DNA from 2 places in the Paenibacillus sp. SSG-1 genome. Region 2 is predicted to be linked to the other one. Evidence: predicted binding sites of a transcription regulator. Region 2 holds the regulator's gene; the other holds the start of a gene.
The links. Region 2 encodes NrdR, which represses ribonucleotide reductase genes. Its sites were predicted from a motif close to AACACNATATATNGTGTT; they were not measured.
Positions count from the first base shown of each region.

Region 1 (3,405 bases), 5.7 Mb from region 2:
CTCAATCAGGCCCTGGGACTTGAGAAGATCCGTCTCGGCCCGCAGCACCCGCTCGGTCATATGCAGGGATGCAGCGAGCGTTCTCCGGCCGATCAGCTCCGACAGCATGATCTGATGAAGAATGGTATATCTGGTCTTGAGAACGTCCACGAGATCAGGCAGAAGCTGCTTTTGTATCTCTAATATATCCCGCATTTCTTTCCACTCCTGCAACTTCGCTTCCCTCTCTCCCCTGGCCCTAAAATGTCCCGGGTCAACGTTTTAAGTCCCACCACTATTCTACTCAATAATGGCGCTGGTTGCAAGTAGTCCACTGACTATAATTCACATCAGCCTTTCCTCCTATACAGCATTTTCCTGATCCAAAAAAATTAATAACTTAACCCTTGCATTTTGAGGCAAGCTATCATATAATAACTCTTGCTATTGAATTTTGCGCCCGTGGTCCAATGGATATGACGTAGGCCTCCGAAGCCTGAGATCGAGGTTCAATTCCTCGCGGGCGCGCCATTTTTCTTCAATAGAAGAGAACGCAGAACGGCAACCGTTCTACGTTATGTTTTTAACCAAACGTACCACAGCCAATCAGATGGCTATTTTTTTTACCTCGAGTTTGACTTTCTTTGACTTTTTGTTTGAAATTGTTTATCATGTGGTTAATACGGTAACAGTATGTATAGAATGACCTATTTTGAGCCAATTAAGGGAGGTTTTCCACGTGAGTTATATTCCTATGGTCGTCGAACAAAGCAACCGCGGTGAACGGGCTTACGACATCTATTCCCGTTTGCTGAAAGACCGCATCATTTTCCTGGGCACCGAAGTCAATGACGTGGTCGCCAATTCTATCATCGCCCAGCTGCTGTTCCTCGCAGCCGAAGATCCGGAGAAAGACATCCATTTGTACATTAACAGCCCCGGCGGATCCATTACGGCCGGTATGGCGATTTTCGATACCATGCAGTTCATCAAACCGGACGTATCTACCATCTGCGTAGGCTTGGCCGCTTCCATGGGCGCGTTCCTGCTGAACGCCGGCGCCAAGGGCAAACGCTTCGGCCTGCCGAACAGTGAGATCATGATCCACCAGCCGCTCGGGGGTGCGCAAGGCCAGGCTACGGATATCGAAATCCGCGCCCGCCGCATTCTGAAAATGCGCGACACCTTGAACCGCATCCTGTCCGAACGTACCGGACAGCCGCTGGAGCGCATCGAGAAAGACACCGACCGTGACTACTTCATGAGCGCAGCTGAAGCGCAGGAATACGGACTGATCGATAAAGTTCTGGAAAGCACTCCAATCCAAGGCGTGTAAATAATCGCGGCTTTGGAACCGAAGAAAAACAGGGAATCTCCCCGAATCGATCCGCTTACGGATCGCCGGGAGGCTCCCTGTTTTTTTGTTTTTCAAGGCGTCAAGCAGGCTGCAAGCGCACCCATGAACATGATTCTCATAGGCTTGACCACATCAATATATTGATGTATTATTCTTACTACATGCCAAATATCATCTACATATTGATTTCCATCGGCATAGTATATATAACATATTTTCCCTCTATCCCAGTCTATCGGTGTAGTTCTGGGATTAAGGGATTTCATGTTCAGCGAAGCTGAACCATTCTGTGATCACAAGAATAACGACCACGATATGTGGTGTGGTTATCTACAATGACGTCAATAGACGTTTTTTTTGCGCCCGTGACCACGGCAGAGAACATTATTCAGGAGTGAAGGATCATGCTAATCGTCTATGATTCCAAGACCGGCAATGTCAGACGCTTTGTCAACAAGCTGAACATGAGAGCCATTCCGATCGAAGAGCAGGAGCAGGTGAATGAGCCTTACGTGCTCGTAACGTATACAACAGGTTTTGGGCAGGTGCCCGAGAAAGTGTCCAACTTCCTGTCGAAGAACAACCGCATGCTTCGCGGCGTGTCGGCCAGCGGCAACCGGAACTGGGGGCCTCGTTTCGCCAAAAGCGCGGATACGATATCGGAGATGTACCATGTGCCGGTCATCACCAAGTTTGAGCTTTCGGGAACGATGCGGGATACGGAGATTTTCAAAGAGAGGGTGCGGAGCATTGAAGCATATTGAACTCAACAACGAAATTATGCAGCGCGGATCGGACGGTTACTTTCAATTGGAAAAGGACCGGGAGGCGGTTGCCGCCTTTATGGAGGAAGTGGAGCGCGATACGATGAAGTTCGGCTCCCTGCGCGAGAAGCTGGATTACCTGATCAGCAACGACTACTACGAGAACGTGTTTGAGCATTATACCTACGACGAAGTCGAGTCCGTGTTCAACCTGACGGGGAGCAGCGACTTCCAATTCCAGTCCTACATGGCGATCTCGAAGTTCTACAAGGACTATGCGATGAGAACCAACGACAAGAAGCAGTACCTGGAGCAGTATCCGGACCGCGTCGCCATCGTGGCGCTGTACTTGGGCGAAGGGAATATCGGTAAAGCGCTCCGTATCGCCGAAGCGATGATCGAGCAGCGGCTGCAGCCAGCGACCCCGACTTTCCTCAACGCCGGCAAAAGCCGCCGCGGTGAGCTGGTCTCCTGCTTCCTGCTGGAAATGGACGATTCGCTCAATTCGATCAACTACGTGCTCGGCACCTGCATGCAGCTGTCCAAAATCGGCGGCGGCGTTGCCGTCAATTTGTCCAAGCTGCGTGGGCGCGGCGAACCGATCAAAGGCGTGGCCGGAGCGGCCAAAGGCATCATGCCGGTGCTGAAGCTGATGGAGGACGCGTTCTCCTATGCCGACCAAATGGGCCAGCGTAAAGGCTCGGGTGCCGGATACTATAACATTTTCGGCTGGGATGTCATCGAGTTCCTTGATTCGAAGAAAATCAACGCCGACGAGAAGCTGCGCATCAAGACGCTGTCGATCGGGCTGATTGTGCCGAATAAATTTTACGAGCTCGCCGCCCAAAACAAGCCGCTTGTGGTCTTTGGCCCTTACTCGGTGTACAAAGCCTACGGCAAGCATCTGGACGACCTGGACATGGACGAAATGTACGACGAGCTGCTCGCCAATGACCAGGTAACGAAAAAAACCGTCATGAGCGCCCGCGACATGCTGACGAAAATCGCTTCGATCCAGCTCGAGTCCGGTTATCCGTACATCGTGAATAAATCGAACGCCAACAAGGTGCATGCGCTGAAGGATGTCGGCCAGATCAAAATGTCCAACCTGTGCACGGAAATTTTCCAGCTGCAGGAGACTTCGGAAATCAACGACTACGGTGTCGCTGATGTGATTCGCCGGGACATCAGCTGCAACCTGGCCTCGCTGAACATCGTGAACGTGATGGAGCAGGGAAAAATCAAAGAATCGGTCCGTGTCGGCATCGAGGCCCTTACCGTCGTCAGCGATCACTCCCGCGTGGA
Region 1 is NZ_MBRK01000001.1:6,220,124-6,223,528, forward strand. It holds gene BCV73_RS28325 (sugar-binding transcriptional regulator) at 1-195, opposite strand, end outside; tRNA gene BCV73_RS28330 (tRNA-Arg) at 436-510, shown strand; gene clpP (ATP-dependent Clp endopeptidase proteolytic subunit ClpP) at 719-1,315, shown strand; gene nrdI (class Ib ribonucleoside-diphosphate reductase assembly flavoprotein NrdI) at 1,741-2,100, shown strand; gene nrdE (class 1b ribonucleoside-diphosphate reductase subunit alpha) at 2,087-3,405, shown strand, end outside.
Region 1: a site for NrdR is predicted at 1,644-1,661, ahead of nrdI (class Ib ribonucleoside-diphosphate reductase assembly flavoprotein NrdI). Genes of this name have one in related genera too.

Region 2 (3,405 bases):
CGTGCTTCAGCTTCATAATCGGATTTCTGAAGCGATTTTGGGCAATGACGGACAATACTTTCCCGTTTTGTTCCGCAGCTTTGATCATGGCATCGCATTCTTCAAGAGAAGAGGCCATCGGTTTTTCCACGATCACATGACTGCCTGCATTCAGAAAATCAATAGTAACGGGCGCATGAACAAACGGAGGCAGACAAACGGAAACCAGGTCGATCTCCTGATCAAGCAGTTCCTTGTAATCTTTAACGATGGCAGCGTCCAAACCGTATTGCTCCCGCTTGGCTTCGGCCTTCTCGGGATAAAGATCGCATAACGCAACAATTTGGCAGCGTTCCTTCAACTGCAGATAACCTTCGATATGAGCGGACGAAATCGCCCCGGTCCCAATAATCGCAACCTTGATCATTTCGGTTAACCTCCCCTGAGCTTTCTTCATTGGCATATAAGGATATTAACTGAAGCTGCGAGAACATTGTGCTTCGCTGTGGGGGAAAAAATAACACTAGATTGCGGTTCTGCGATAGAATAGATTCGAAAGCGAGTACATACGGGGGAAGAAGGAGGCAGCGGCCATGTCTTTTGTAGCGGGTAACTATAGCGAGGTGCCCCTGCATTTTGCCTATAAACGAAAAAGCGTCAACGATGAGCATAAGGAAACCTTCCACTCCCATCTCGGGGTGGAAATATTGTTGATCCATCAAGGGAAAGGGGCGATGATCGTCAATAACAACCGCTACGACATCAAACCGGGCATGCTCTGCATTTTTCAGCCTTATCAGCTCCATCATCTCAAGCTCGAATACGACGAAGGCCAATGCTTTGAACGTTCCCTTGTAACCTTTGAACCGACGATGTTTGAGTCTTATTTTGAAAAATGGCCTTCGCTTCATACCTTTTATCGATTCATGTATTTAGGGGAACTCCCTGTTCCGTGCTTGTATGACACCGGGGATGAGCTCCACATCCTGGACGCTGTCTACAAAAGCTTGGATAATCAATTACCCGCGCTTTCAGAGGCGGAAAGATATGAGGAATTTTCTTTATTTCTCGTTATGCTGTACCGTTCGATCCAACACGTATGGAATCAGCGGACGGAAGCCGGGCTGCCCAAACCAGCCCTTCGCCAAAATCATCAAGTGGAGCACATATTGACATGGATCGAGGCCAACTATACGTTACCGTTTCGGCTGGACGACATGGCCAAGTCGCTGCATTTATCTCCCTATCATGTTTCGCATCTCTTCAAAGAGGCGACAGGCATCAGCATCTCCGAATACATCATGGCCCGCCGGGTCCATCAATCCGTTCTGCTGTTAACGACCACGAAAAAACCAATCTCGCTCATTGCTGAGGAGATTGGTTTAGCGAACAGCTCTTATTTTTGTAAATTGTTCAAACTGCGCATGGGCATTACGCCACACCAGTATCGGAAGAAGTGGGCCAGGGCTTAAAATTAAAAAAGACAAACAAAAAAACCCTTGATTCCCAAGGGTTTTCTTCTATGGAGCCTAGGGGGATCGAACCCCTGACCTCATCGCTGCCAGCGATGCGCTCTCCCAGCTGAGCTAAGGCCCCTTAATATTTTCTACTGATTTATTATGTATCAGCGACTCTTATAATTTATCAAAGATTTATGCATGTGTCAACAAAAAAATTCAAAAAAAGATTTGGAGCTCATGCAAGTGTTCAGCCTTATGCTCCCATGCCATGGCCACCGCCAAAAGCAAAAGAGGCCCTGGAAGGCCCTTTTGCTCTTTAAGATGGTTGCATCCTCTGTAACGGACCGGCAAAGCAGCATACCCCTTAACGGTTAGTCCTCCACCGTATTTTTGGACAGCAGCCCCTTCAGCTCTTTCATGAACATGTTGATATCTTTAAATTGGCGGTAAACCGACGCAAAGCGGACATAAGCCACCTCGTCCACGGGATACAGCTGCTCCATCACCAGCTCGCCGATCTGGCGGCTCTCCACCTCCGCCACGGCGGTGTTGCGCAGTGATTTCTCCACCTCGGAGACGATCATGTCGAGCTGCTCGACAGATACCGGGCGCTTCTCGCAGGCGCGAATCAGGCCGCGGAGGATTTTATCCCGGCTGAACTCTTCCCGGCTTCCATCCTTCTTGATGACCATCAGCGGCGTTTCCTCCACCATCTCAAACGTGGTAAAGCGCCGGCTGCACTTCTCGCACTCACGCCTGCGGCGGATCGATTTATTTTCGTTAGCGGGCCGTGAGTCCAGCACTTTCGTGCCGGCATAATCACAGTACGGACATTTCATGGTAAACTCCCTTCCTTTGCAAATCACGGTGTATATAGAACAAAATCACGAACATTCACAGGGTCCGAATGCCGCGAACCCTTATCCCGTCAGGGATTAACTTGCCGCCTCACCGAAATGTATTAAATTTCCAACAAAAACTTTTCAAAAAGAGTAATGAACTTTTGAGCTTCGAGACATAATACATTTACAAACAGCGAGGAGGTGAACAACAATGGCTTCCAACAACAACAGCTCCAACAACCTGGTAGTACCTAAAGCTACCGCAGCCCTGAACCAATTGAAATATGAAGTCGCTCAAGAACTGGGTATCAGCATCCCACAAGACGGATACCAAGGCAACATGACTGCATATGAGAACGGTTCGATCGGGGGACTTATCACTAAACGTTTGGTGACCCTGGCTGAACAACAACTGGCTGGTCAATTCTAATTCGGTTTGATACCCGAAGAAGTGTTGGAGACGCTAACCTAGCTTCTCCAATGCTTCTTTTGTTATGTTTAGCGACAGAACAGTACTCCCTTTAAAACTCGCTGTATATCCGCGTGTACTGATTGTAGTAATAAATGACCCGCTGGACGTAGTGCCGGGTTTCCCCGATGGGAATATTTTTGACCGAGTCGTAGGTCCCGTCCCATACGCCCCTTTTCAGCCAACCGTCCACTTTACCAGGCCCCGCGTTGTATGCGGCGATCACGGCAATCCGGTTTCCTTTAAACTGCTCCGACAGCGTTTTGAGATACCAGGTGCCGATTTCGATGCTGGCCTCCGGCTCATGCTTAATATGGTCCAGCGTCACTTCGGGAAGCTTGGCCTTTTCCATCGCCCAATTGGCCGTATCCGGCATTAACTGCATCAGGCCGAGAGCCCCCTTCTTGGACTCCTTGCCCAGCTTGTAATTGGATTCCACCCGGATAATCGAAGCCACCAGGAACGGGTCGACGTCATAACGCTCAGCCTGCTCGCGAATGTTCTCTTTATAATGTATCGGGTAAAACCACGACATCCAGTTCGTATTAAAAAACAGGATGACGACAAATCCTAAAAACAACAGAAGAAGCACTCTTTTTTTGCGTAAAAACTTCATAGCAGGCCCTTCCGGTTCCAAAATTCATCCACTTGGCGC
Region 2 is NZ_MBRK01000001.1:500,387-503,791, reverse strand. It holds gene BCV73_RS02505 (Gfo/Idh/MocA family protein) at 1-406, opposite strand, end outside; gene BCV73_RS02500 (AraC family transcriptional regulator) at 573-1,451, shown strand; tRNA gene BCV73_RS02495 (tRNA-Ala) at 1,503-1,575, opposite strand; gene nrdR (transcriptional regulator NrdR) at 1,811-2,278, opposite strand; gene BCV73_RS02485 (alpha/beta-type small acid-soluble spore protein) at 2,493-2,711, shown strand; gene BCV73_RS02480 (lytic transglycosylase domain-containing protein) at 2,803-3,366, opposite strand; gene coaE (dephospho-CoA kinase) at 3,363-3,405, opposite strand, start outside.